4 regions of the Paenibacillus sp. GYB003 genome follow, and region 1 is predicted to be linked to each of the others. Evidence: riboswitches for the same ligand, from Rfam matches in the RefSeq annotation. Region 1 holds a riboswitch; each other region holds the start of a gene.
The links. A riboswitch is a leader RNA that binds a small molecule or an ion and turns the genes downstream of it on or off. The one in region 1 is predicted to bind cyclic di-GMP.
Positions count from the first base shown of each region.

Region 1 (7,362 bases):
AATATTCCGAAGTGCCCGAACGGCTGTTATACGAGAAAGACGCCGCCGGACGACTTGTTTACGGCTTGGGCAATCTTTCGATCCACCTGTTCCGGCTCGATTTCATCGAGCGCCATGCGGAACGGGACATCGCGTACCATGCGGCGCACAAAAAAATAAAGACGGTCGACGGCAGAGGCGAGCCTTTCACGCCCGATGCGCCGAACGGCTGCAAGCTCGAGACGTTCATTTTTGACTATTTCCCGCTTGCCGAGCGGATGACCGTATTGAGCTTTCGTCGGGAGGAAGAGTTCGCGCCGGTCAAAAACAAAGAAGGCGAAGACAGCCCGCGGACGGCCTGCCGCCTCGTGCTCGACTTGCACCGGAAATGGCTGGCCGAGGCGGGGGCGGGGCCGCAGCCGCCGGACGGACGCGACATCGAAATATCGCCGCTCGTTTCGTATGCCGGCGAAGGGCTGACGCCCGATGTCGTAAAGTCGCTGCTGGAGCGGGTCCCGTCATGCGACGGAGAGGGGGAGTCCGGATGAAGCTGCTGATCGTCCAGCCGAAGCTGGAACCGCGCACGGATCGGCTCGAGCTGGAGCTCAATCGCCGCCCGGACGCCGATATGGCGATTTTTCCGGAAGGCTATTTGAATCAAAACGTGGAGGAAGCCCGCCGTCTTGCCCGCAGCAGCGATACGATCTTGGCGACCGGGCACCGCCGGACGGACGAGAAGCCGAAGGACCGGGCGATCGTCATCGACCGGTCGGGCGACATCGTACTGGAGCGCGCCAAATACGGCGCGCCCGAAATCGCGATCGCGGGAGGGCGGAGGATCGGGTTCGTCCTGTGCGACGAGCTCGTGCTGCGAGGACTCGGCGGGGCGGAGGAGGCCGGCGTCGACTTGATCGTGCATCCGATCGGGGTAGGCATGTTCAGCGACGAACAGTTCGACGAGTGGATTCGGGCGGCCCGGCGGCTGGCCGCCGCGTGCCGGGCGACGATCGTCGGGACGAGCCATGCCGACGGGGCTTATCGGGACAGCCCCGTATCGATTCCGATCGCCTATTGCATCGATTCGTCCGGCGAACCGTTGTTTATCGCCAAAGACGACGTCCGCACCCGCATCGTCGATTTGGAGGCGAAAACCGTCGTCGTCGTCGAGCCGTCGCAATAGGCGGCCGCCTGGTATCGCGATCATCTCGGCTTTACGATCGGTCCGCACGATTACGGCTTCCTTCGCGGAGCTTCATCTGCAAGGCCAGCATGTCATGCACCTGCTCAAGGGTGAACGCGCGGCGCCGCTCGAGCGGCCAAGCTTTTATCTCGATACGGCCGACATCGAGGCGGCGTACGAATCGCTCCGCGTGAAGGGCGTCCGGCTTTTGAGCGGCGCCGGTTGTCCTTTCCATCTTCGGCCCTTCAGCTGGTGGAATCGTTCCGGCCGATCGCAGACGTTATGACCGATATGACCTGTTCGGCCGTCAGTGCCCTTGCCTCCGGAGCCGGCAGCCGAATATCCTTGATGGTCGGATCTTCCGGCAGCAGGTCGGGCACCTTCTGACTTAACTAGCTCATGAATAAAGAGAGGTGCACCTTGTGGTTGTTGACCGTTGCCGGCGCAAAATGCGCTTTTTGGTCCGGATCATCCGGAAACAGATAATTGAGCCAAGCCTCCACTTCCCGACGCGTTACTGCGGAGACACGCACGCGGCCGAACCGAGCTTCAAAAAAATCGATAAAACGCTGCAGCTGTAGATCGATCTTTTTTTCAACCTCCCCGGATCGAGCACCGCGGATCTCCTCTTCCATAAATCGTTCCTTCCACAACGGAAGGCTGTCTTCGGACGCGCCGGGAAGTCGAAATAACAAAGTATCAACACCCGGCTCAGCGGACGTACTTATCGATGATGTCCAATTGTTAAAAGTAACCGGCGCCACCGGCGCTACGGGCGACACCGGCTCTACTGGTGCTACCGGCGCTACCGGCGTTACCGGCGTTACCGGCGCTACTGGTGCTACGGGCGACACCGGCGCTAATAGCGAACCTGACTATGGCTTTCTAACCACCCGGTTCAATATGAATATGGACATGCCAACCCTATGGTCTTCTTTCATACGCCGTTCTATTTCTTCTGTAATCGTATGACTTTCTGCAACGCTCATTTTCTCATCGACCATTATCGTGACATCGAGCAATACGTAGTTACCGTGTGCTCTGGCTTTAATGTCTTTCAGATTTTGCACACCAGGTGTTGTTCGTATTGTTGTTTTAAATTGAAACAATTCATTTTTATGAAACCCGTCGGATAAAGAATGAATCGCATCGCGGAATATTTCATACGCAGTCTTACAGATTATGACTCCGACAGCCGTGGCCGCGAACGGATCGAGCCAGTTCAAACCGAATTGGGCACCAAGTATTCCTACAAATGCCTCTAAACTAACGAATGCATCAGAACGATTATCCTGTGCAGCTGCCATCACTGCACTACTATTCGTCCGTTTTGCCAGTTTTAGGTTATATCTATAAACCACAAACATTACAATCCCACAAACAAGCGCCGTCCACGCTGTTACCATGCCCGGTATACGAATCGTGTCTTCGAAAAAGGTCATTACGGCTTGAACCAAAACTTGAATTCCTGCAGCCGCCATAATAAGCGATGCAATTAAAGTAGCAGTCGTCTCTGCCCGAAAGCGGCCGTATTTATGATTTTGATCCGGCGGTCTCCTTGAGATTCGAAGGCCAATCAATACAGCTACGGAAGCAATAATGTCGGTCGTATTATTTAATCCATCTGCCTGTAGCGCTTCGGAAAAAAACAAGTATCCTATCGTTAATTTTAATACGGATAATCAAATATAAGCGATTATGCTTACCCAAGCGCCTCTTTCCCCTTGCTGCAAGTTGTTATACACAACCGACTTTTTCTCTCGACTAACTTTACGCTACTATAGAAAAGGTTCAAACTCTGTTTTTGGCGATAGCCGTTCCGTGACAAACCTGATCCGCCATAGGATGATCCTGAATACCTTAATACGAAAGGGCAGTTTGGCCATCATCCTCTATGATTATTCAAATATGAGTTCTTGCATCGATTTCACTGGCTTTCCACACAAACTATTTTCAAATAGGTCAATAATGAATAGGAAACGTTCAGCTTCACGAAACACATGATCGGCCAAAAGGGGATGAATGATGCTCTTTATACGGCATGCCTCAATTAAATCACGTGCTGTCCTTTTGAAGTCACGAAGAGATGTAACCGAAACTCTGTTTTGGTCGAGGAATTGATCAAGAAGTGGTACGGTCTGCGATTGGGGTCGCATGGATTCTAAATCTCTTGCTTGAAACAACAATTGATCGAAATCGTGGCTGAAATCGTTTGCTTGCTCGACAAGCTTCCGTTCGGAAGGATCAAGCAAATGACTGATGAATTTGGCATGATCGGCCATAATTCTCAGAAAAAAAACGTTTTCGTCAATAATGGCGTCGGGCAACGGCTCCAACCTACCCGAATTAAGCTCAGCCAACCGATTTCTGAAATAGTTCGCCTCCCTGCTTACATGATCGACCAGCAAAGGGAAATTATTTGCCCCTGGCAGCTGACACGTCAAAATCAATCCAAGCACTTTTCGTTTAAAAGCCCAAATGTGTGAAACGGCATTATAAATTTCTTCATTAAATTTTCGGATCGTTTGAGGGTCCGTTCCGATCGTAAATGCATTGGCCCTGTTCTCGATTGATTCGAAAACACCATAAAAGTAATTGGCTTCATAGATCAGTTGCGTGTCTTCACATCGAAATCCCAATTTTAAAAAAAGAGAATGCTCCTTCATGATTCGAGACCAAAATCGAACTTCATCCAATGAGCGCTCCACAAAAGCGTCTGTCATCCAAATTCCCTCCCGCGTTTTTTAATTCTTCTGAATTATATGTGCAGATGTCCGGATATTGAATTGTCCCAATCGATCAACGATGATCTTTTTCGTATCCACGTCGGTACACAATAAATCAAAAAAAGCGTAGCGCGGACAATTCGCAATACGCTTAAGCTTGAAGCAGACGATAATTGACGGCGAGGTAGCTCGTCGAATCGATCAGGAGGATCTGTACGCGGTCAAGACAGCCAATGCTACAATTCTGATTGAAAAGCAACGCTGGGTGTATCAACGGTATCGGTTCTACGCGCATCAGCTCTGGAGGGCATTCACTTTAATTCGGGATCCAGACGCAAAGAAGGCTGTCGATTACAGGTTCATGCAGGGATACTCTTACAAGGAGACGTTGTTGTTCTTCCGCTATGGCTTGATCCGCAGGAAGATACTTGAGGGAACCGAAAGTATGGCCAATACATTGAAGCTAATGGGATTCTTTGAGCAGGATCATGAGGAGTTTTAAAGAATAGGCGGGTAAGACAAGCTGTCCTCATCGGGCAGCTCTCTTGTTTTTATAACAAAACAAAGGTTTTAATAAAATAGGTTGACCGGCGCTCTTTTATCATCATATTTTTCCTAAAAACAACAAATAGAAAGAAATAACTACAAAAAATGAGTCTGAAGTACCTAATTTATAATTATTTTATATTATACTTTTAAGTTATGTTAAAATTTTCAACTATTTAACTGCTCGTACGACATGGCAAACCCATTGAAAAGTGGGGACGCAAAGCTATAGGGGCTAACGGATTTGCTGAGCAATGCAAATGCTACCGCCAGCCAGCTGCCGAATACGACGGAGGCCTCCGTCTGTTTTTGGACACAGGCCTACTTTTTTTTAAGATGCTTAAAATTTTGAGCAAATGATAGCCGGAGCTCTTAGCTTTGTCTATAGGTAAAAATTAAACATCATGGAGGGAAGAGGTTATAGAGGAAATTATAACAGTTGGTGCAGTTGAGGCGAATGAAGGATACATAATGCCTCCCTTTACAATGGCAAGCCGATAGAGTCACTTATGAAAAAAATCTCGAATGTGTAATACTATCGGCTAACTTTAATGCTGGCAGGTTTAGAAAAAAGACACCGAAAGTGAATTGAACTGGAGGTCGAAAAAATGAACTTGCGGTTAATGAAACGGGCCGCCATCACAGCAGCTACAGCTTTAATCGTCAGCAATTGGCTGCCACTAGCGCCGCTTGGGAACCAAACAGCACATGCAGATCCATCTCAGTTTCCTTGCGGGAATAGAGTTGCATTAATTAACGGTAGTTTTGAAGACCCTGACTTGTTGAATCCCCCTAGTAATTCTGTCCGTCATGATGGTGTTCAATGGAAGACGATTTATGATGACTTTGTACCTGGCTGGGAAACTACTGATAGTTCAGGAAGTATTGAATTTGCGTCACCAACTAAACTTGGCATACATCCTAATATTAATAACAAATATCATATAACTGATGTTCCAGATGGAGAACAGTTTGTGGAATTGAACGCTTATGAATTTGGTCAATTGTATCAGGATGTCCAAACAATACCGGGACAAACCATTAGTTGGCGACTATCACACAGAGCTGTATATCTAAACCAGGTGCATGGGTTCGATACCATGGCTGTCAGAATAGGCTCAAGTACAACTGATCCAAGTAAACTACCTGTTGTTGAAACAATAAAAACTCACACTTCCCAAGGATGGGTGGAGTATCGTGGGACTTATAAAGTTCCTGAGAGTCAAACCGTAACGCGATTTGGTTTCGAATCAGTTGGAAGTGTCGCTGGAGCTCCGAATACTGGTAATTTCTTGGATGACATATTCCTAGGCACAGAGCCGTGTGGTGTTGTAACAAAGTCCGTAGACCCCGCTGATAATGTACAGGAAGCAGATGTTTTAACCTATACGGTCAACTTTATAAATGATGGAGGGGACGAGACAAGCAACACATTATTTACGGACCTTATCCCCGACGGAACAGAATACATCCCCGGCTCCCTAGAAATCGTATCCGGACCTAACAGCGGGAAACTTACGGATGCAGCGGGAGATGACCAGGGTGAGTTTCTGGCAAGTGAAAATCGGGTAGTCGTTCGCTTAGGCAACGGAGCGAATGGAAGCCAAGCAGGCAGAATCCCGAACGTCGACGTCTTACCTGACGGGACAACGGTCCAATTTAAAGTAAAAATCCTCTCGAAATACAAAACGACTGCCGTCTCCAACCAAGCAACTGTGGAGTACGACAATTTGTTGTCAGGGGATCATGAAACCCGGAAATCCAACGGCGTTACGGTCGAAGTGAATCGTCCGCCGATCGCACCGAATTTCGAAGAAACAACATGGAAAGGCACAACCGCAACCGGAAGCGTGTACGGCGTGGACGCAAACGGCGATACGCTAACGTTCGCCCAAGGAACCGCTCCTAAAAATGGTACGGTAACCGTCAATCCGGATGGAACGTGGAGGTATACTCCTGATCCAAATTTTGTCGGTGAAGATACCTTCACGGTCATAGTCGAAGATGGCAAAGGTGGAACCTCCACCTCAACGGTGACGGTCAACGTAAAGGAGCCGCCGAATAACCCGCCGGTGACCAAAAATTACGACGTAACGACGCAGAAGGATACATCGGTAACGGGCAGTGTCTATGGAAGCGATCCGGATGGAGATACGCTTGCGTACGCCATCGAAAGTGATCCGAAGCACGGTACGGTAGTCGTCAATTCCGACGGAACGTGGGAGTACGTGCCGGATCCGGGCTATGTCGGTCCGGATATTTTCACGGTCATAGTAAGTGACAGAAATGGCGGATACACCACATCGACGATAACGGTGGACGTAAAGGATAAGCCGAATAACCCTCCAGTATCTTCTGGTAAAGAAGTAACGACAGAAAAAGGCACTTCCGTGACAGGTGATGTGTATGGCACCGACCCGGATGGTGATCCATTGACGTATACCCCTGGCAAGCAACCGGGGAACGGAACCGTCATTGTGAATCCGGACGGAAGCTGGAAGTATACTCCTGATCCAAATTTTGTCGGTGAAGATAGCTTCACGGTTATCGTTGACGATGGCAAGGGAGGTAAAACTGAGGTTGAAATTATCGTTGTAGTAACGGAACCAACGACTCCACCACCAACAAATCAACCTCCAGTATCTCCTGATAAAGAAGTGACGACGGACAAAGGTACATCCGTAACGGGCGATGTTTACGGAACGGATCCGGATGGAGATCCATTAACGTATACTCCGGGCAAGCAACCGGGGAACGGAACTGTCATTGTGAATCCAGATGGAAGCTGGAAGTATACTCCTAATCCTGACTTTGTCGGCGAAGACAGCTTCACTGTCATTGTGGATGACGGAAAGGGTAACAAGACCGAGGTTACGGTTACTGTTCGAGTAACAGAGCCGAGTACACCTCCAACAAATCCTGGGGATGGCA
Region 1 is NZ_JARBDC010000069.1:303,637-310,998, reverse strand. Features, by position in the region: gene PV407_RS22980 (UDPGP type 1 family protein) at 1-527, shown strand, start outside; gene PV407_RS22975 (hypothetical protein) at 524-1,159, shown strand; gene PV407_RS22970 (hypothetical protein) at 1,191-1,394, opposite strand; gene PV407_RS22965 (hypothetical protein) at 1,552-1,794, opposite strand; partial or broken gene PV407_RS22960 (cation diffusion facilitator family transporter) at 2,045-2,904, opposite strand; gene PV407_RS22955 (DUF2935 domain-containing protein) at 3,058-3,882, opposite strand; gene PV407_RS22950 (hypothetical protein) at 4,043-4,387, shown strand; cyclic di-GMP riboswitch class I at 4,617-4,716, shown strand; gene PV407_RS22945 (Ig-like domain-containing protein) at 5,040-7,362, shown strand, end outside.

Region 2 (7,362 bases), on a different contig from region 1:
CGCTTCGCTTCCCGCCGCATCCGCTTCGGCGGCGACGGCATCCTGCGCCGCGGCCGCAGGGGCCGTCGCGTCGGCGGCGGTAGTGCCGTTCGCCGCAGCATCAGCCGCCTCCTCCGGATTTCCGCTCTCCTCCCCGAGCAAGCGGGATACGCGCAAATAGCCGTCGATCGCAGCCGTATCGGCGAGCGGCGCAGCCGCCGCTTCATGCCGTTCCGCTTCCCGCAGCAGCGCGTCCAGCTCCCGGTCCGCCCGCCATTCCATCAGCTTGGGCGCGGCCATCGCCGCAATCCCGAGCAATATCAATGCGTACGATATAAAGCGCACGAGCGCCCCCCTTTCCGTCTGCGATTCCGAAACGTTGAACGGCTCCCCTGCCCGGAAAAAGGTCAAGGGGAGCCGCGCTTGCGGTTCTTATTTCGTTTTCATCCGCTTGCGGCCCAGCCAGACGCCGAGTCCGATCAGCGCGAGGCCCATCGCATAATACGGATACGGGCTCGATTCGCCGGTCTTCGGAAGCGTCGCGACCGGGATTTCCGGCTTCGGATCGACGCCGCCGAGCGGAGTGTCCTCGTCTTCGATGTCGACGGTCGGCGTTCCCGTATCGTCCTTCGGCGTTCCCGGAACTTCCGTCGGCGTTCCCGGATTATCCGTCTGCGGGTCCTTGGGAACTCCGCCCAACGGAACGTCTTCATCCGGCACATCCACTACGCCGTCCGGCTTATCCGGCTTGGACGGCGTTGTTCCAGGCTGCTGCGGATCGGCGGGGACGTTCGGATTGACCGTTCCCGGAGTCGTCGGGTTGCCCGGATCGACCGGTTCGACCGGATCTTCAGGGTCTACCGGATTGCCAGGGTTTCCTGGATTGCCAGGGTTACCAGGGTTACCAGGGTTACCAGGGTTACCAGGGTTGCCAGGGTTGCCCGGGTTGCCCGGATCCGATTTTTTCGCGTTCGTTACGACGATTTTCACGACGTTCCCGTCTTGTGCCGAAGCGGAACCGATCGTCACGTCATGCTTCGTCTCGCCCGCGACGTACCCCGCCGGAGCCTCCAGCTCCTCCAGCACGTAGTCGCCGTAAGGCAATTTGGCGAACGTCAGCTTCCCTTCCGCATTCGTCGTTTGCTCGAGCGGCGCACGCGCGCCGGCTTTGTCGGAAAGCTTGAACTTCGCTCCCGCAAGCAGCTTGGACGGATCGTCCTTATCCACCTTCGTCACTTCCAGACTGCCGGTCGGAACGACGGGATCGACAGGAGCTTTCTTGCGGTTCGTTACGGTAATCTTCTTCGTATTCGCCTGGCTCGTCGAGCTCGAGTCGATCGTAACGGTTTGCTTCGCCTCGTCGATCGCGTAGCCCTCGGGAGCGGTCAGCTCCTCCAAAATGTAGTCGTCGTAAAGCAGCTTCGTAAACAGCAGCTTGCCGTTCGCGTCCGTCGTCTGCACGATCGGCGCACGCTTCTCCGCCTTGTCGTAGAGCGCGAACTTCGCTCCCGCCAGCGGCTTGGACGGATCGTCCTTATCGACCTTCGTTACTTCCAGATTGCCCGTCACGCCGCCGCCCGAACCCGAGCCGGAAGACGTGCGCACGATAATCTTGTCGAACGTTTCCCGAACTTCCGTCGTCAGCCGGTCCCCTTCAAGCGCGACCGTATTTCGCACTTCCTCTTTGTCCGCGGCGTTGATGAACGACTGGTATTCCAAAATATAAGCCGAGGAAATGTCGTTCGTAAAGCGCAGCTCGAACGTTTCCCGATCGCCCGAAAGCGTCGAAATGTTCAGCGTATAGTCGCGGTCCCTCGTCAGCAGCTCGGCCTTTTCCGCATGACCGCTTGCGTCGATCCGGGTAGCGTACAAGCGGAACGAGCTTTCGATCAATACTTGGTTGGGGCTCGGATGGTCGATGATGGCGGCGTTCGAAATATGCGATTGGCCCTCGTTGATCCGAACCGTCCAATCGATTTTATTATTGTTTTGCGCGCCTTTTTTCGTCACGTACGTACCGCCGTGCGGCACCGTTACGCTGGCTCCCCATGTCGCCGCCGTTTGGCCTCCGCTCATCAATTTGGCGGTATTCTTGATTTCGGACTCGATCAGAGAGCCTTTCAGCGTCGTCTTGAACGTGATCCAGTACGGCTTCGCAAACGGATCGTCCTTGAAAAGGACGGTCAGCTCATGGCCGTCGGCCGTAGGCTGCACGGTCGCTTCGTATCGGTCGGCCGGCAGTTCCGCGCCTTTCTCGACGCCGTTCTTCGATCCCGTCAACGTCATCTCGTACACCCGCACCGAATTCGGCACAACCGTTTGGCCTTGCTTCAACGCGTCCGTCACTTTCGCCTGCGCGATCGGATCGAGATTGTAGTTCAGCTTGACGTTCCACGTGATTTCTTTGTTGACCGGATCGTACGTGCCGTCTTTGCCGCCGTTGTTTTTCGTATAGTCGTCGGCGGCGAAGCTCGCATCCCTGTCGACCGGTCCTTGCGGCTTGCCGTTTTCGGTCCACGTCACGGAAGCTTTGTTCAAAAAGTCTTTGTTTTTATCCGTCTTCCAGCCGACATTGAACTTCGTTTTATACTCCACCGTATACGTTTTGTTTATGGTACCGGTGAATTCGATGACGAAGCCGCTGCGGGGATCCGCGGAAACGACCTTGTAGCCGTCCTTGACCTGCTTCCCGTCCGCCTTGACGATGACCGACTCCGGAATGAACTCGAGTCCGGCGTTCGGGAACGTGTCCGTGACAACGACGTTGTCCATGCTGTACTTGCCGTTATCGTCCGGATTTTTGTCGCCGTTGATTGTAATGAGCCACGTCGTCGTTTTGTTTTTATAATCCGCGGCTCCGTTTTCCTTCCGCAGGACGCGGCTTCTTTGGGTCGAGGTCGTCACTTCCTTGAATTCTCCGTCCGAAACGACCTTGTTCGTCACTTTTTTCCCTTCGGCAGCCGTGCGATCGATCGGCTTCGTTTTGTATTCGATCGTATACGCCGAATCGACATCTTTGTTGAACTGCAGCGTAAACCCGTTCCCCGTCGCGGTTGCCGAGTATTCGGACGCAGGAACCTGCTCCGTCGTCGCTCCTTTGTACACCTTGAGCGAATCGGGAATCCACTCGTGTACGGCGCTGAATTGGTCCGTTATAACGGCCTTTTCCTTCGGCACTTTACGCTCGCTGAAGTTGTATTTGACCGTCCACGTTACGATCCCGGTTGTCGAGTCGGCCTTGTACGATTTGGCCAAAAATTCGCCGCGCTGCACGGTTACCTCTGCGGTCGTTTTCGCATCCGTCATGCCTTCGCCCGACAGCACGGCCGTGTTGACGAATTTCGTTTGCTCGCCCGCAATGCGCGTCGCAAAGCGCACTCCGTAAGCTTTGCCGATCGTCTCGTCGCGGAACGCCAGCTTAAACCCGCTTCCGCTCGTTTCGACCGTATAAGCGCCTTTCTCGACCGGATTGCCGGGCACGGTCGTACCGTCTCCGTTCACCTGCAATTGATAAACCTCAATCGAGTCCGCAATCAATTCCAATCCGGCCGGCAGCGTGTCGGTGACGACCGCCCGCTTGATCTTGTCCAGCGATTTGTTGATCTGGATGTTCCAGTCGATCCGGTTTTTGTCGCTCGGATTTTGCTGCCCTTGCTTGTCGATCGGCTTTCCGCCCGGAGGCTTCAGGTGAACGATGACGGTTTGGACGCCGCCGTTTACCGGCACGGCGATAACGACCTCCGTGCTGCCTTTGACGATTTCTTCCTTAAATTCCGTGCGAATTTCCAGCTTGCCGCTTACGTTCGAATGAGTCTCCACATACTCGTTGAATGTAATGACGACTTTGCCGTCCCGGCTTACCGTAAACCGTCCGACCGTATCCTGGCCGGAAACGAGCGGTTCGTCGATGTCCGTAAAAATGTCAAACTGCGGCGGCAGCTCGAACGCGAACGTGCTTCCTTCTTTGTAGCCGTGACCGTTCGGAAGCGTCCATTCGTAAGCCAGATTGACGGCCGCTCCTATGTCCAGCGTGCTGTCCGGATTGTATACGGCGTCGATCACGGTGCCGTTCTGGTCGGTCAGCACGACCCGGGTCAAAATGCTCCCGGAATTCGCCGCAGGCTTTGCAGGCGCTGCAGGCGCATAAACGGCATTCGTGACTTGCCCGTAAACGGATTGTTGCACGCTTTCCGACGCGCCGGCGTTCCCCCAGACGGAAGCGCCGAACACCGTCTGAACCAGCAGCAGCAGCGCAAAAACGATTCCACTTGTTTTCTTCTTCATAGTTTCTCCATCGGTCTCCCCATCACCCTAATCTATCGTGCGCATAACGGGCATCGCCTCGTACGATTGGCGTGCCGACAAGGAGCTTTCGATCATTCACCTCCGCTTCTCACTTCTGGCGCACGACCCGGCTTCCGTTTTTCCGTCACCGATCAAGCTGGGCTTCTTGCAGTATACCCCCAGAAACTATACATTTTCTGAACAAACTGGAATAAGCCTTGGACGCGATGTCCAAGGCTGACGTTGATCTTATGGTTAATAATATTTGACCGCCGCATACCGGCCGGCGTCTTTGACCATCTCGAAAGCCGTGCCGCTTCCTTTCCAGCCGGCATCGACCGTCGTATCGACGGTGACCCATGCACCGTTCAAATACACTTCGTTCCACGCATGATACGCTTCGACGTATTCCGACGTTCCCATGACCAGCTTCGCCGGAATATCAACGCTCCTCAGCATGGCGGCGAACAGCGAAGCGTAGCCGTAGCATATATCTTTTCCTTCCGCAATCGTTCGGTCGATATCGGGGATATAATCCGCGAGATCGGAGGAAGCGAGCGCGTCGTCGTACCGGATCGTTCCGATCACGTATTCGTATACGGCCTGCACTTTTTCCGAATCGGTGGCGGACGTTTTTGTCAATTCCTTCGCAATTTGAACGGCGCGGCTCGTTTCGCTCCATTCGACGTTTTGCACGGAATTCAAGTAAACGTCTTCGGCTTGCGCGAGCTCGAGCTTTACCGTTGCTTCCCGCACCACTTTGTACTTGGTGCCGCCGACTTGTTCGAGGACGGAAATCGTATAATCGCCGTTGCCCATCTGCAGCGGAAACGATTGCTCTCTTTTGTCCGGCGGCAGCCGGTACGTATATTTAGTTTGCTCCTTCGCGATCATCAGCTTCGTTTTGACATCGGCATTTACGTCGTACCGGATCGTGACGATGCCGTCGTTCACGCGCTCCAAGCCGAGCCAATCGTCCGATTGCACCGCTTGTACGATCGGCGCGCACCATAGAAGCGCGAACATTGCGACAACGGCAAGCAAAACGTTGCGCATGTATAAAACTCCCTTCGGCGGCCAGGCTGCCATTGACGGTCGTCAGAAGGCCCTGTAGCTTTGCGTCCTTGCCTTTCGACAAGTTTGCCATTATCGTATTAGAGTTTCACCGATTCGGAGCGGGGGATTGTCCGAAAAAAAAGAAAAAAAGCGTAATCGTTCGGTAGCTGGCTGCCATTGACGAATCAAGAAGGCCCTGTAGCTTTGCGCCCTTGCCTTTCGACAAGTTTGCCGTTATCGTGACATGCTTTTGCATGAACTATCATACCAAATATATCAATTCCTATCAAGCACAAAATGTCGGCCTATTTGTCATATCGCGCGCCCCCCGCTGCTACCGTATTTGAAAAAACGCGACGACGATCGCCAGGCCGGCGATTCCCGAAACGACGTAAACGAGCGTAAGCCGGGTCCAATTCCCTTTCGTCCTGCGTTCGTAGCCGGGATTCCCCTCTTTGTTTTCCTTCGACATCCCTATCGCGACCGTCGCGACGCCGGCGAACATCGAGAAGAAAATAATGATCCAAACATATAACGATTGCGCCATAACGCACTGCCTCCTTGTTCGCATCGGAAACGAAACGCGCTTCCATCCTTCCCTATCATCTTAAATCGAGTTCGCCGAAAAGGGACCGTCCAATCGGTCGGGAATTGTCCCATCCACTTTTCAACAAATCGAAACAAGATGTTCACGAAGCTGCAACAATCGCCGTTCGCCTCGCGGCCGAATTGCCGGTACGATGAAGATGCCGCCTTGGCGGCACGATAATAGATCGCTTACCAAGGGGTGTCGTTCATGTGGAGGCCGGATCGCGACAGCAAAACGCCGTTGTATCGGCAAATCGCGGACTATATGGAGCAGCGCATATCGTTCGGCGAGCTGCCGCCGGGCAGCATCCTCCCGTCCGAACGGAAGCTGGCGGAGCAGCTCGGCGTCAACCGCAGCACCGTCGTGCAGGCTTACGACGATTTGCGCGCTTCGGGAATGATCGAAAGCGCGACCGGAAGCGGGACCCGCGTCAGCCAACATAAATGGGGAATGGCCCAGAAGCATCCCCCCAACTGGAGCCGCTACGTCGAGGGCGGCACCTTTTTGCCGAACTTGCCGCTGATGCGCCGCATTCGCGAATCGATCCGGAGAGGCGATCCGGCCGTCAACTTCGCCAGCGGGGAGCTTGCCCCGGAATTGTCGCCGAACGAAGCGATACGCGGCTTGATGGCCGGGCGTCCGTTCCGGGAACAGATGGGATACGGCGATCCCCAAGGATACGGCAAGCTGAGGATCGCTTTGGCATCGTTTTTGCGGGAGCATCGGGGCATTCGCGCCACGGACGATTCCATCCTCGTTACGTCGGGCTCGCAGCAGTCGTTGTATTTGATTACGCAATGCTTGCTCAGTCCCGGGGACGCCATCGCCATCGAAAATCCGTCCTACTGCTACTCGCTTCCGATGTTTCAATCCGCGGGACTCCGGTTGTTCGGACTGCCGGTCGACAAGCGCGGCGTCGACCCGGAGCATATCCAGTCGCTGTACCAGAAGCACCGCATCCGCATGGTGTTTCTGAACCCGATCTTTCAAAACCCGACGGGGACCGTTGTCGACGAGGAGCGAAAGAAGGAGCTCGTCGCCTGCTGCGAGCGGCTCGGCATTCCGATCGTCGAGGACGACCCGTTCGGCTTGACGTCGTTGAACGAAGACCGTCAGCCGCTGCCGATGAAAGCGGCGGATCCGAACGGAACCGTGCTGTACGTCGGGTCGCTGTCCAAAATCGCCGCATCCGGCCTGCGCATCGGCTGGATCGTCGCCCCCCAATCCGTCATCAACCGATTGGCGGACGCCCGCGAGCAAATGGATTTCGGCTTGAGCGTCTTCCCCCAATGGATTGCCGCGCATTTTTTGGAGTCGCGCGATTTGCGGCCGCACTTGATGCGGCTAAGGGCCGCCCTCCGCAGCCGGAGAGACGTTATGGCGGAGGCGCTGCGGCGGGAGCTCTCGGGCGAGATCGCTTTCGACCTGCCGGAGGGCGGCTTGAATCTTTGGTG
Region 2 is NZ_JARBDC010000085.1:39,143-46,504, reverse strand. Features, by position in the region: gene PV407_RS27025 (class D sortase) at 1-324, opposite strand, end outside; gene PV407_RS27020 (collagen binding domain-containing protein) at 412-4,263, opposite strand; gene PV407_RS27015 (transglutaminase-like domain-containing protein) at 4,519-5,319, opposite strand; cyclic di-GMP riboswitch class I at 5,333-5,418, opposite strand; cyclic di-GMP riboswitch class I at 5,479-5,562, opposite strand; gene PV407_RS27010 (hypothetical protein) at 5,654-5,866, opposite strand; gene PV407_RS27005 (aminotransferase-like domain-containing protein) at 6,116-7,362, shown strand, end outside.
Region 2: another riboswitch for cyclic di-GMP. It lies ahead of PV407_RS27015 (transglutaminase-like domain-containing protein); the one in region 1 lies ahead of PV407_RS22945 (Ig-like domain-containing protein).

Region 3 (7,362 bases), on a different contig from region 1:
CGGCTTGAGCCGGATCGAATATTATATGCGAAAGGCGCAGCCCGAGCGGCTGCGCCTTCTTGTTGTACGCCCAGCATGGGCGTCATCTTTAGGGTGTAAGTCCTGAACGGGGGCTGGCGAGCGCCTACCGTTAGCTAAGGGCAAGGGTGTCTGTCGTGAGGCAGAATCTGAAGGAAGCCGGAGGCAAATGCACGGGCCAAGGTACACGAACCCAATTTGAGGCAATGTCAGTCGGATGAGTTGCCAATACACAACAAAATCCAAAGCCGCCAAGGGCTGGCGTTGTAAACTTGGGTGGTCGCGGGCAGAAAGATGACGTTCTTATCTGGGGAGGCCTGCAGGGTACGCGAAGTGTTTTCGTAACCGCGGTTGAGAAGCCGCGCTGAATCTGCAGGAGTCAGCAGAGGCCATAGTACGGAAGTACGGGACGCCGGAAACCGGAAGGGCCGAACCGAAAGGAGAGAGGAAACCGATGCGTTCGCGTGAAGAGCATAGACAGCCGAATATCTCGCAAGAGAGCTCACAGCAGAGAGAAGCGGTGAAGCCGTCAGGGTATGCTGGAGCGCCGAGTTCTTCACCGGCACAAGTCGCCCCTTCCTCTCGCGAAGTGAAGAACGACTTGCTAGAGAAGATGCTCGAAGGAGAAAACCTTCGGCTCGCATACAAGCGAGTGGTCCAAAACGGAGGAGCACCCGGTGTGGACGGTGTAACGGTAGCCGAGCTACAAGCTTACTTGAAAACCCACTGGGAACAGGTGAAAACCGACCTCCTGATGGGAACCTACAGACCCATGCCAGTCAAACGGGTGGAAATCCCCAAACCTGGAGGCGGCGTGCGGCTGCTCGGCATCCCGACGGTGATGGACCGATTTCTTCAGCAGGCTCTTCTGCAAGTGATGAATCCGATTTTCGACGCACATTTCTCGTGGTACAGCTACGGCTTTCGCCCGGGAAAACGGGCACACGATGCCGTGAAGCAGGCGCAGAGGTATATCCAGAGCGGCCTCAGGTGGGTCGTGGATATGGACCTGGAGAAGTTCTTTGACCGGGTGAACCACGACATGCTGATGGCGAGAGTAGCGCGGAAAGTACAGGACAAGCGTGTCCTTAAACTGATCCGCTCCTACCTGAATGCCGGAGTCATGTCGCACGGAGCGCTGGGGCGAACGGAGGAAGGAACGCCGCAGGGCGGTCCGTTAAGTCCGCTGCTGGGGAACATCCTGTTGGATGATCTGGATAAGGAATTGACAAAACGAGGACTGCGGTTTGTCCGCTACGCGGACGACAGCAACATCTTTGTCGCCAGCAAACGTGCCGGAGAACGCGTCATGGAATCGGTGATTCGCTTTGTGGAAGGAAAGCTGAAACTGAAAGTGAACCGGGACAAGAGTGCCGTGGATCGGCCATGGAACCGTAAGTTCCTTGGCTTCAGTTTCCTGTCGAACAAACAGGCGACGATTCGGCTGGCCCCGAAGACGATTTCTCGTTTCAAAGAGAAAATACGGGAACTGACGAACCGAACCAAACCTGTTCCGATGGAAGAACGGATCCGCCGCTTAAACCAGTACATGCTGGGCTGGATAGGATATTTCCGTCTAGCCTCGGCGAAGAAACATTGCCAATCCTTCGACCAGTGGATTCGGAGAAGACTCAGGATGTGCCTATGGAAACAATGGAAACGGGTACGTACACGTCTCCGCGAACTGCGTGCGCTAGGCGTTCCGGAGTGGGCCGCCCGAATGATGGCCAACTCTCGCCGAGGTCCGTGGGAAATGTCCCGGAACATAAATAACGCCCTTCCAACTCCCTATTGGGAAGTGAAAGGGCTGAAAAGTTTGCTTTCTCGTTATCTGGAACTTTGTTAACCTTTTGGAAACGCCTAGTGCGGACCCGCATGCTAGGTGTTGTGAGAGGACGGGGGTTAGCCGCCCCCTCCTACTCGATTACCGGGAAAACATACCCAAATGAAACTCCGCTGCTTGTCCTTAACGTATACGTGCGTTGGCATAATCGATGATGACGATCTCATTTTCCTCCGATAAACGAACGTTCCCCATCTTCGGTTTTATGCCGTCCCGTGAGATGACATCGGAAAGTTTCACGCCGTATTGACGAAACTTGTCACTCATGACCTTCGTTTTTTTATAATATTCATCCTTGCGTGGAGCCTTTCGATCCATCTTCTTCATTACGACCCAGCCTTCTCCGTAATCAGCGATTTTGCAAAGATGGTTTTTCAGCTCGGAAGGGACGCTGTGGTATAAGTTGACTTCGTTTCGATTGCGCTGTATGCCTTTCCTCATCCTGGCCACTTTTAGCACATAACCGTTATCCAGATCATAGACGATTCTGCATCCAACGGGGCGAATAACGGATTTCGATTACAGGAACATTAAATGCGGGAAGGAAGGAGGGCAAATGAAAACAAAAAATGAAATTAACGAATGTATTGGGGAGTGCGAACGAGCATTTACGAATCTCCGCAATGCTTTGGCACAGGTTCCGGACGGTCCGGGAAAAATCGTATTGGGAAATGCCGCCGATAATTTAGGTGCGTGCATTCAGGAGTGCCGCAATGCGCTGAATCAAATGTAAATTCAGTGTGGACGCCACGACCAGGCGTCTTTTTGCGCATTGGGTATGCCCCACGGGGTCCCGATGCCCGGACAAGAGGCTGGGGGACAGGTGCGGATTCGGCCCGTTCCACAGCCGCTTGCACCGATCCCACATCTCACGGTATAGAGGAAAAGCAAACCCATTGCTCCGAGGAGAATGTGCTTGCTTTTCCGGGATCCGTTAACGCTGCATGATTGGATCGTGGAAGATCCGCTCCATCGCATTCATTCCGGCAAAGTCCCCGGAATCATGACAAACGGCTTCATGACGGGAAGAGCGGTTTGCCGGATATGCGGTTATGCAAAGATCATCTCCCGCCTTTCGGATGGAGTGAATATGAACGTCCAAGGCGTCATCCATTTTTTCGACATCGGCACCGCCGAAAGGAGTCAGGGAATTCCTTCCTCCCAGAAGCTTCGGAGCGATGTAGATCACCCATTTGTCTATCAGACCGGCGCGAAGAAGAGAGCCGTTTATTTCGCTTCCCCCTTCCACCAACAGATCGGTGATCCCCTTTTCGTACAATAGGTCTGCCAAAGCGCGAAGGTCGAGTCCGTCCCGCCCTTCCGGAACAAACAGGATTTCGATCCCTCTCTGCCTTAACTCGTGCGCTTTGGCCGAATCGGCCCCTTCCTTCGCCGCGACCCATGTTTTCGCTTCGGTGCAATCGGCCACATGCGCGCTGACGGGCAGCCGCAAGTGCGAATCCAGTATAACGCGGACGGGATGCTTCCGATTGTCCGGCAATCGGGCGGTGAGCCGGGGATTATCCGCCAAAACCGTTCCGATTCCGACCAGTATCGCGTCGACTTCGCTTCGCAACCGATGGACCTCACAGCGCGCCTGCTCGCCCGTTATCCATTGCGAATGACCGGTTTGCGCAGCCAGTTTGCCGTCGAGAGTCATCGCCACCTTGGAAATAATGAACGGCCGCCGTTGCGTCATATTCAGCACAAAACGTTCATTGAGCCGTTCAGCCTCCGCCTTCATTACCCCTACCTCCACTTCGATCCCATGCCGCCTCAATATTTGAAATCCGCGCCCGGCCACAAGAGGATTCGGATCCTCCATGGCCGCAACTACGCGACGGACTCCAGAGCCGCAAATAAGCTCTGCGCAGGGCGGCGTTTTCCCGTAATGGGAGCACGGTTCCAGCGTAACATACAAGGTAGCGTCTTTGGCATGCTCGCCGGCCATGCGGAAGGCGTGTACCTCGGCGTGGGGTTCACCCGCCTTTCGATGGACTCCCGTGCCGACAATTTGTCCTTCTTTGACCAAAACGGCGCCGACAACGGGATTCGGCGATGTTTTTCCTTTGCAGGTTGCCGCCAGATCGAGTGCGATCTTCATAAAAGGCTCGTCCGTCTTCATTCCCGTTACCCCCCTCACGATCCGTGATCCAGGCTTTGCATCTGTATGCCGGGGGGGAGATGGCCCGATTTGGCAATTTTGGTTGCCAAATAACGTCTATTGTATTTGGACGGCTTTCCCCAAATCGGGTAATGATCGTTGGTGGACAGCCCTTGTTCTTGCAACGATTGCAATTTTTTAGGATTGTTCGTAATCAGGGTCACGGGCTTGGGCCGCAAGTAGCGAAGCACCCGTATCGCTTCGTCATAGGAGCGGTGATCGTCCGAAAACCCTAGTGCGACATTGGCTTCCACCGTATCGTACCCTTCTTCTTGAAGCACGTACGTCAAAGATTTGGCGAATAAACCAATTCCGCGTCCTTCGTGGTCGGCCAGATAGAACAGGGCACCGCTTCCGTTGTTCACCATCATGGACATGGAACGCCGCAATTGAAAGCCGCAATCGCACCGCTTGCTGCCGAATATATCTCCCGTATGGCAAATACTGTGCATCCGAACGAGCGTTTGCTCCGCGTTGGCGAAATCGCCGTAGACTAATACGGAGGATTGCTGATAGGACGCGAGATTCATCTGGGGAAGCACGGCGAGAAGATCTTCTTTTTGCAGCATGCTTTTCTCGATCTTTAACCATGCGTACCACTGGAACATTATTTCCCGATCGTCCAATTGAACGGGAAGTCGAACCGGACCGACCAGGCCGATATCCGGGCGCCCCGGTTCCCTAAGAATGGTCAGCTTGTCCGCCAACACGCTTCTGACTAGTCGTTTCATCATTGAATGTTCCGCTCCTTTATGAAGGAAAAGGAAGCAAGCGTTCCATTTTCGTCTCCTCCATGGATATGAGAATATCTCCGCAATCGGTTCCGGGGTACTAAGAGCTACGACATGACCAACGGGCGGAATTCCTGTTTTTGAAGCGGCTCGAACAATGCCGCCTTGCCGGGAAACCGATCGGACTGGCAGTAATGGAGGCCGGCGACCTGCCAGCGCCGCAGAAACTCGTCGATCACGTCGTAATGGCTGCCCAGATGAAGGCGCACATACGGCGCAGGCGCAGCCTGATTGAAGAGCGATGCGCATAAAAGCGTACCCGTGGCATAAAACAAGTCGTCGCGGAACAGGTCGATGCCGTTTTCGAGCGCTTGATATACTTTCGGCACCTCGAATAGCATGTAGGAGGTCGAGGGACCGACGCAAACGCTCTCGTTCGGCCAGCCCATTGCCTCGACCAGCTTTTGTCGCACGCGCTCCTTCTGGCGGGTGTAGAACATCCCGGTTTCCAATGTCCATTCGGCGGCTTCCCGGGTTGCAAGCCATGCGCACATCACTTCGGCGTTGTGAGTGTTGCAGTGGTACCGGTTTATCCACGACTCCCGGGCCAACCGGCGCAGCAGCATGGGCGAAGTTGTAATCGCGGCGACACCCATCGTGTTGCAGCTGAACTGTTTGCCGAAAGGTCGGGTCGCCATCCATCTCTCGAACATTCCGGATTGCACGATAGGGTTATCGCCTTCATTCTCGTCAAACAGATTCAATACGCTTTTCAAGGTGTTGACCACCGGAACACGCGGGTCGTGGACGTTGTAATAGGCGTCGTCGATCAGCAAATATCCCGATTCCTCCGCGCAAAGCCGGAGCAAATAGGCGGTTGCATCCGTCGGCCATTGCATTCCGGTCGGGTTGTGCTGCGGATTGCTCACCGCAATACCGATATGGACGTCGCGGCGCTGTCTGAGCTCCTGGACGACCGAGTCCCACTCGTTCAGATCGGGGAGCCATCCGTGTTTGGGACGAATCGGAAGATAGACGATGTCAAATCCGACATCCTTGAAAATCCCCCTGTAGTCCCACGACGGAGTAGGCACAAGCGCGACCGGTTTTTTGCCGGGATGCAGCTCCCGGGAATGGCGGATCGCGATTTTGGCCAGATCGTACATCGCCATTCTCGTGGTCATCGCCAGGCATCCGACATCGATGTCAAGCCCATTGCCGGCCCGGCGGTCTTCAAGCTCGTGTTCACTGATAATCAGATTACGCATGAACGTACGATGCCGCTGAATTCCGTAGCCGCACTCGGCATATCCCATCATCTCGCGCGTGAAGGTAAACTTGTTGAGAAATTCCAGGAAGCGGGGACTTACGCCGTTCCAATGCTCGCCTTTGACGGCGTAAAGAACCGGTCCGTGAGGCGATCCCGCTTTGACATACTCGTCGTAAAGCACTTGCTCCGGCGAACATTTGCGAAGCTCGTCAGACTCGTTGGCGAGATGATCGGCCGCTCCCGCGATATGGCTCCGAAGATGCGACGGCTGTACGCTTGCATGAATTTTCATATGAATATCCCTCCCTTGTTTTAGGCCAGGCCGTCGCCTGGCGGCTTGTCCGGAAAACGGATTTTCCCGGCTGCTTGTTCCTCCTCCGTATTATGGCGTTTTTAACGCGAGCGGCGCATCCCCCCTTTCAATGTCTTGGCAGAAAACGCAAAAAGCCTCCGTCCACTTTAATAAATCCATAAATAGAAAGATAGACGGAGGCTTCCGTCGTATTCGGCAGCTGGCTGGCATCGCGGCGGCAGATCGGCCCGCTTTAGCCCCTGTAGCTTTGCGTCGCCACTTTTCAGTGGGTTTGCTATTATCGTACGAAGTATTCAATTGTCAATCTATTCAGAATATACTACGTTTTCCATTGAGAATCGATAGGTCTTGTGTTTTATATTTCTGAGAGTTATTGTAAAATATAATTTTCGTTGCTCCGGTATGGTTAAGAACTGAAATTTACGTTCGGGAGGAAAAGTCCGATGGGAAACGAGCTGCGACTTGTAAGGCCGTCCGCCGAATACCGCGACGCTTACCTATCGTTTTATAACGAATGGCTGGGGAGCGGGGAAAAGATGGTGCCGTGGGTGATCGCAAGAGACCCGTCCGATTTCGCGGCGATGCTCGACTATTTGTTTTCGCAGGACAGCGAGGAAAAGCTCGACGACCCGAATTGGGTGCCGCATTCGACGTACTGGCTGATCGACGGGAGGAACGAAGTCGCGGGCGTAACGAACATTCGCCATCGGCTGAACCGGAAGCTGCTGAACAGCGGCGGGCATATCGGCTACGGCATTCGTCCGTCCGCGCGGCGGAAAGGGTACGCGACCGCTCTGCTTGCGCTTGCGCTGCAAAAGGCGAGGGAACTCGGCATTTCCGACGTTCTCGTCTGCTGCGACCGGAACAACGTCGGCTCGGAAAAAACGATATTGAAAAACGGGGGCGTATTCGAGTCGGAATATACGGAGGAGGACGGCGGCGCCGTCAAACGGTTTTGGATCGGTCCATAAGGCGCAGGAGAAAATACAAACAAACGTGTGAGTATATTTATGCCTTTATATT
Region 3 is NZ_JARBDC010000064.1:3,865-11,226, forward strand. Features, by position in the region: gene PV407_RS20065 (MFS transporter) at 1-8, shown strand, start outside; gene ltrA (group II intron reverse transcriptase/maturase) at 473-1,864, shown strand; gene PV407_RS20075 (hypothetical protein) at 1,985-2,302, opposite strand; gene PV407_RS20080 (hypothetical protein) at 2,418-2,594, shown strand; gene ribD (bifunctional diaminohydroxyphosphoribosylaminopyrimidine deaminase/5-amino-6-(5-phosphoribosylamino)uracil reductase RibD) at 2,796-3,986, opposite strand; gene PV407_RS20090 (GTP cyclohydrolase II) at 4,001-4,759, opposite strand; gene PV407_RS20095 (pyridoxal phosphate-dependent aminotransferase) at 4,864-6,207, opposite strand; cyclic di-GMP riboswitch class I at 6,531-6,625, opposite strand; gene PV407_RS20100 (GNAT family N-acetyltransferase) at 6,783-7,310, shown strand.
Region 3: another riboswitch for cyclic di-GMP. It lies ahead of PV407_RS20095 (pyridoxal phosphate-dependent aminotransferase); the one in region 1 lies ahead of PV407_RS22945 (Ig-like domain-containing protein).

Region 4 (7,362 bases), on a different contig from region 1:
AAGGGACGATCGTCCGATGGCTCGTCCGGGTCGGGGAACAGGTGAACAAGTACGATCCCCTGTGCGAAGTGACGACCGACAAAGTGAGCGCGGAGGTGCCTTCGGTCTTGAGCGGAATCGTGACCGAGATCGTTGCGTCCGAAGGGGAAACCGTGGAAGCCGGAGCCGTCATATGCCGAATCGAAGCGGATAGCGGATCGGCCGAGTCGGCGGACGCCGGCCAAGAGGCGTTACTCTCCGCGATGGCGGACAGCGGGCTCGGCGAAGCCGTCCCGGCGCGAACGGAGCCGGTTTACTCGCCGGCCGTGTGGAAGCTGATTCAAGAGCACGGCCTGGATCCGTCTCGGCTGCAAGGAACGGGCCGCTCCGGACGCATCACGCGCAGCGATGTTTTGGAGTTCCTCGAGAGGGGGGCGCCATCGGCCGCAGTTTCGTCGGCCGGGGCCGCTCCGTCTCCACGGGGCCTCAGCGAAACGGACGAAACGATACCGGTTACACCCGTTCGCAAAGCGATCGCTCAACGTATGACGCAGAGCAAGCGTGAAATTCCTCATGCCTGGATGATGCTCGAATGCGACGCGACGAACCTGGTGCGGGCCCGTCAGGCGATCAAGGACGAATTTCTGCGGACGGAAGGTATCGCGCTGACGTATTTCCCGTTTTTCCTCAAAGCGGTAGCCGAATCGTTGAAGGAATTCCCGATCGTCAATTCGCAGTGGGCCGGGGATCGCATCGTCCTGAGGAAAGAGATTAATCTCTCGATCGCCGTGGCCGCCGACCGGGCGCTGTTCGCTCCCGTCATTCGGAATGCCGATCGCATGGATATAACCGGTCTCGCCCGAGCGGTGCACGGCTTGGCAAGGAAAGCCCGAGAAGGCCGATTGACGGCGGACGATCTGAGCGGGGGGACTTTTACCGTCAACAACACCGGCTCCTTCGGATCCGTTCTTTCGGCGCCGATCATCAATTATCCGCAGGCCGCGATTTTATCGGTCGAAGCGATTGTGAAACGTCCGGCCATCGTCGAACGCATGCTGGTCGAGCGCGATAAGGTGAACATTTGCCTGTCCATGGATCACCGGATTTTGGACGGATGGGTGTGCGGGCAGTTTCTGCAGCATCTCCGGCAGAAGATCGAAGGCGTTGGACCGGATACCGGATTCGACCGGAACTTTGGGAAGGAGAATAGCGATGGGGCGGCAAGTCGAACCTAGCGTTGAATTCCATACGATGTCGGCTGGTTTCCAACGGGACAAGTATGCCGTCTTTAAGAAGATCAGGACCCGTCAAAGCCGCTTAGTAAACGGACATATGCAAGTCCGGTCGGCAGCGGCAATAGCAAAAAGGCTGGATATGGCGCAATGAACATACTCGTGCTTGGCGGCAGTCGTTTCTTCGGTAAACAACTGGTGCGCAGATTGGTTGACGATGGTCATGAAGTTACGGTAGCGACGCGGGGCTTTCAAAAGCTTGACGAGCTGAAAAAAAAGGTTCGGCATGCGATTGTCGACAGAAGCGACTGGGATTCGATGAAGGGCGCATTTAGCGGACGCAGCTATGATGTGATCTACGATCAGATTGCCTTCAACGCCCAGGATGCCAAAATCGCCGTTGATTTGTTTACAGGCCGGGTAAACCGATACGTGTTCACTTCCACGATGGCAGTCTACGACGGGAGGGAAGAAATACTCGACGAGAGGGCGTTCGATCCGATCGATTACAAGGTCGATTTGACGATGGACCGGTTTATGTACGGTTTATCGACGGACCGAGCTATGTACAAAGAGGGAAAGCGTCAGGCCGAAGCCTATTTGTATCAAAATGCTACTTTTCCCGTCGTGGCCGTCCGCCCTCCGTTTGTCATTAGTCACGAGGACGATTATACGGGCCGGTTCATGTTTCATGTCCATAAAATTGTAAACTGCGAGCCTATCAGTCTTGTCGGCTCATCGCCGGTCAGTTTCGTCTCCGCCGCGGAATTAGCCGAATTTCTCGAATATGCGGGCACGAATTCCGATTTTAAAGGACCCGTCAACGCGAGCAATACGGGATGGCTGGATTCGGAACAGCTGTCGCGGAAAATAGGCGACTTGTTGGGTGTCCCCCGATTTTTGGTGACGGACCGGAGAAATCTCCCTTTTGCATAAGCGAAACGTTCAAATTGTCGAACGACGTAGCCCGATCGAATGGGTTTACGTTTTTGCCGGTCGAAACGATGATCGAACGATTGATTCGTGATATGTCGGCGATGTCGGATGACAAGAAGTTAGGGCTCCGCCTGACGCAGAGAAACGATTATGCCGGGTCTTGATCGTACAGACGAGGGACGGAGTAGACCGATTCCTACATATACAGGAGGGAAGTTATGAGCTACGTGTTGGAGCACGACCAAGAATTCGAACGGCTGGAGCGACAATCCCTTATCTTGTACGATTATCGCAAGGAGCTGCGGGATGTCGAAGTACAGGATGGCGCTCTCGTGCTGGACGCCGGATGCGGGTCGGGGGTCGTGAGCCGCTACCTGGCCAATCGTTTTCCCGCCTCCCGGGTGATCGGCTGCGATTACACGGCATCCCTGCTCGCAAAAGCTCGGGATGCGGGCAAGGACATCCCGAACCTTGCCTTCGAGGAACAGGATCTGAAGCAGTTGAACTATCCCGACTGTCGGTTCGATCTCGTCCTTTGCCGGTTCGTCTTTCAACACCAGGATTCGGAAAGTTTGAGCAGACTCGTCGCCGAGTTGGCACGGGTTCTCAAGCCCGGCGGCACACTCGTGGTGATCGATTCGGACGGTCTCCTCTATAATTTGTATCCGCAAACGCCCGTGGTGGCAGAAGGATTGCAGAAATTGGCGGCGGTTCGGGAGATCGATCTCCATGTTGGCCGGAAGATCCCTTGCCTGCTTTCCGAGTCCGGACTCACATCCGTTACCTGGCGGATCGAAAATCTGGAGTCTTGGGGGGAAAGCCGAGCCGCTATGCTGGAGCTGATGCATGCCCGATTCCGTAATGCTTCCGCGTTTTTTGAAAGGGTGCTCGGCGGTCCCGAACAATGGCAGTCATTCTCCAAAGCCTACCTGGAATGTATGGAGCATCCGCAGTCGGTTTGCTTTGTGAACAAATTCATTGTCCGGGCCAAGAAGCCCTTATGACAAATGTCTTCCTATGATGACGGCAAGGACAGATTTCGAAATTTCGTAACGGAGGGGAAATCATGATGTCTTTGCAAACTTTTCCGTTTAATCCGAAGTCGTCTGCATTCCTGCAAGACAGACACGCCGTTTTTAAAGAGATGAGGGCCCATTCTCTGATCTATAAAGAGTCGGAGACGGATATCGGAGGACGTCCCTTTACCAGATGGCATTTTACTACCTATGAAGATGTTATGTTGATGTTTCGGGACAAAAGGTTCGTAACAGAGCTCAAGAAGGTCCTGCCCGCGGAACAGATTCCGCCGGTACCCGAAGATATACGGGCTCTGGACCGGACTCTAAAGAACGTAATGCTATATCGCGATCCGCCTGATCACACCCGTCTTCGTTCGCTGGTCAACAAAGCATTCACTCCACGGATTGCCGAACAGTTAGAGCCGCGAATTCGAGAAATTTCATCCCATCTTCTTAATGGGTTTGAACCCGGGGCGACTTTTGACCTGGTGCGCAATTTTTCATTCCCGTTGCCGGTAATCGTGATCGCCGAATTGCTGGGCTCTCCCGTAGAAGATCGTGACCTCATTAAGGACTGGTCGGCTTTCTTAACACGCACAATCGATTACAAGCCATCCAAGGAGACGCTTGTGAAAGGGAACCAAGCCGCGCTCGAGTTTCGCGATTACTGTCGCGGCCTAGTAGAAGATCGGTCTCGGAATCCCAAGGACGATCTGCTAAGCGAGTTGATTCGAGCTACCCATGAAGGCGATCGCATGTCCGTGGATGAACTTTTGGATATGTGTATCCTCATTCTTGAAGCCGGTCACGAAACGACGATGAATTTGCTTGCAAATTCCGTTTATTTAATGACCCAATATCCCGAGCAGCAAACATTGCTTCGCGCCCAGCCTAAATGGATGGAGTCCGCCATTGAAGAGATTCTGCGTTTCGAGCCGCCTGCCCATCTACGGCATCGCACAGTCGGGGAGGACATAGAGTATAAGGGCCACATGCTAAAACGCGGAGATTTAGTCAGCGGATGGATTGTCTCTGCGAATCGGGATCCCGAGGTTTTCTTCGCCCCCGATTCGTTCGACATTACCCGCGATAAAAATCCCCACTTGTCATTCGGACAGGGGATTCACTTTTGTTTGGGTGCACCACTTGCACGGAAAGAGGGGATGATCGCTTTGCAAACGTTACTTGACAAGTACTCACGACTGGATCGGGTTCACGAGCAAGTGGAGTGGATATCTTATCCGGGAAAGCGTTACTTGAAGGAGCTTATCATTCACGCGAAATGATGTTCACGCGGTCATCGAAGCTGCGATGGGAGGCGAAGATTTCTCCCTGTACCGGGAGCGGGTGCCCGGCTGCTTCATTTGGATGGGAACGGGGGGACCGAACAGCGGCACCGTCCGCGATTTACGTTGAACGAAGAGGCTCTGGCCGTCAGCGCTTCCTTGTTCGCCGAAACGGCCATGCTGGCTTTAAGGTCGATCGGATGAGCCGGATCCCTAAGCTTTGAATTTTCGGGAAAACTTGGCAGTTTAATGCCGAACCATCGGAATAAAGGCAAACCAATGAAAAGTGGCGACGTAAAACTACAGGGGCTAATGCGGTCGGAAAACCAACCGAGATGCCGGCCAGTTGCCTGAACGGCGGATGAACCTCCGTCTGTTATCCTTATGGTTTCCGGATGGAGGTTTTTTGAAAGGGTGATCGGCGGGAATGCCCGTTGGCAGGCATTCTCCAAATCCTACTTGGCATGTATGGAGCATCCTCGATCCGTTAACTTTTACCGTAAGTTTATTGTTCACGCCATAAAGACGAAATGACAACAGGGGGGACTCATAAGGCAGAAGCTTGAATGGGCTCACTAAAACTTTTGGAAGGGGAGTTTTGATGAGACAACATATTGATCAAAGTATTGAATTCAATCCCATGTCGGCCGATTTCCAACGGGACAGGTACGCCGTCTTTAAGAAGATCAGGACCCACTGTCCGATTTTAAAAGAATCGAAGACGGATCATTGGGGACGTAACTATACGACGTGGCATTTTACCTCCTACGAGGATGTCTTGTGGGCGTTTCGGGACAGAAGGTTCGTCAAGGACCTGACGAAGGTATTACCGGCGGAACAGATTCCGCCGGCCCCGGACCAATTGCGGGCTCTTCAACAGTCGATGCAGAACATGATGGCGTTTCGCGATCCGCCGGATCATACTCGCCTTCGTTCGCTGGTCAACCAAGCCTTCACCCCGAGCATCGCCAAACGGTTGGAACCGAGAATTCGCGAAATTGCATCCTATCTTCTTCAAGAGATCGAACCGGGCGAGACGTTCGACCTGTTTCACCGGTATGCCTACCAGCTGCCGATAATCGTGATCGCCGAATTGTTCGGTGCCCCTGCGGCAGATCGCGAGCTGATCAAGGAATGGTCGAGAAACTTGCTGCCTGCGGTCGATCACAACCCGTCCAAGGAGGCGCTTGTACAAGCGAACCAAGCCATGATAGAGATTCGCGATTACTGTCGGGACCTGGTGCGTGAACGATCTCGAAATCCGAAATTAGATCTGCTGAGCGGGTTGATCCGAGCCACGCATGAAGAAGACCGGATGTCCGAGGATGAACTTGTGAACATGTGTGTGCTCATTCTCGAGGCCGGTCACGAAACCACGACGAACTTGATTGCGAATTCAGCTTACCTGGTGGCCCGATACCCGGAGCAGCAAGCGCTGCTTCGAGCTCAACCCGAATGGTTGGAGTCCGCCATTGAAGAGATTCTGCGTTTCGAGCCCTCCGTCCAGCTGCGACATCGGATCGTCGGGGAAGACATCGAGTACAAGGGGCATCTTTTGAAACGGGGAGATTCGGTGGCAGCCTGGATTGCGTCCGCCAATCGGGATCCTGACGTATTTTCCGATCCGGATCCGGATACGTTCGATATTACCCGCGGCAAAAATCCCCATTTGTCGTTCGGACAAGGGGTCCACTTCTGCCTCGGCGCACCTCTGGCGCGGAGAGAGGGCGCGATTGCTTTGCAAACGCTTTTGGACAAGTACGAACGTCTGGAGCTGGTTGAGGGGCGTGTTGAATGGAAGCCGACTCCGGGGAGACGAAGCTTCGAGGAGCTTGTCGTTCATGTGAACTGATGTTTACAGCCACTGGAGAAAGGAGCTGCGTGACATGACCTTGAGCGCGAATTATTTCCGTGAGCAGTCCGTATCCTTGCAACCGAAGCTGGTTGCCATGCGGAGGGAGCTGCACCAATATCCCGAACTGTCGAACGAAGAATACGAGACGACGGCACGGATTCGAACCTGGCTGGAGGAAGCGTGCGTTCGGCTTCTCGACCTGAGGCTGCCTACCGGTGTATTGGCGGAGGTGAAGGGGGCGAGGCCGGGACCGACGATCCTGCTTCGCGCCGATATTGACGCGCTCCCCGTCGCGGAACAGACGGGCTTGCCGTTTGCCTCAAAGGTTCCCGGAAAGATGCACGCCTGCGGCCACGATTTTCATACGGCCGCAATCATCGGGGCGGCGGAGCTGCTGCAGGCGCGAGCGGACGAACTGCACGGTACCGTCCGCCTGTTGTTCCAGCCGGCGGAAGAGCTGGCTGTCGGCGCCCGCGCGGTCATCGAAGCGGGCGCCTTGGAAGGAGTCAGCGCGGTATTCGGGATGCACAATAACCCGGAACTTCCCGTGGGTACTGTAGGGATACGGACTGGGCCCATGACGGCGTCGGTCGATCGTTTCGATATCAGTGTCCAAGGCAAGGGCGGTCATGCGGGTGTGCCGGAGGCGGCCGTCGACCCGGTGGTGATCAGCAGTGCGATCGTCACCGCCCTCCAGACGTTGGTCAGCCGCAATGCCAGTCCGCACCATTCCGCCGTTGTCAGCGTGTGCAAGCTGCAGGCCGGTGCGGCTTGGAATATCATACCGGACACCGGGGTTCTGGAAGGCACGGTAAGAACGTTTCAGCCGGAGGCTAGGGCGCGAATTCCCGATCAGATGCGACGGATCGTCGAGGGTGTGGCCGAAGGATACGGGGCCGAGGCGTACTTGAAGTGGACGGCAATGATTCCCGCGGTGAACAACGATGCGCGAATGACCGGTATCATCCAAGCGGCGGCCGAAACGCAAGGACTCCGTATCGTAGAAGCGGTGCCTACGATGGGAGGCGAAGATTTCTCCCTGTACCAGGAGCGGG
Region 4 is NZ_JARBDC010000085.1:12,555-19,916, forward strand. Features, by position in the region: gene PV407_RS26890 (dihydrolipoamide acetyltransferase family protein) at 1-1,214, shown strand, start outside; gene PV407_RS26895 (NAD-dependent epimerase/dehydratase family protein) at 1,362-2,147, shown strand; gene PV407_RS26900 (class I SAM-dependent methyltransferase) at 2,366-3,151, shown strand; gene PV407_RS26905 (cytochrome P450) at 3,214-4,452, shown strand; partial or broken gene PV407_RS26910 (M20/M25/M40 family metallo-hydrolase) at 4,460-4,656, shown strand; cyclic di-GMP riboswitch class I at 4,713-4,806, shown strand; gene PV407_RS26915 (cytochrome P450) at 5,054-6,304, shown strand; gene PV407_RS26920 (amidohydrolase) at 6,339-7,362, shown strand, end outside.
Region 4: another riboswitch for cyclic di-GMP. It lies ahead of PV407_RS26915 (cytochrome P450); the one in region 1 lies ahead of PV407_RS22945 (Ig-like domain-containing protein).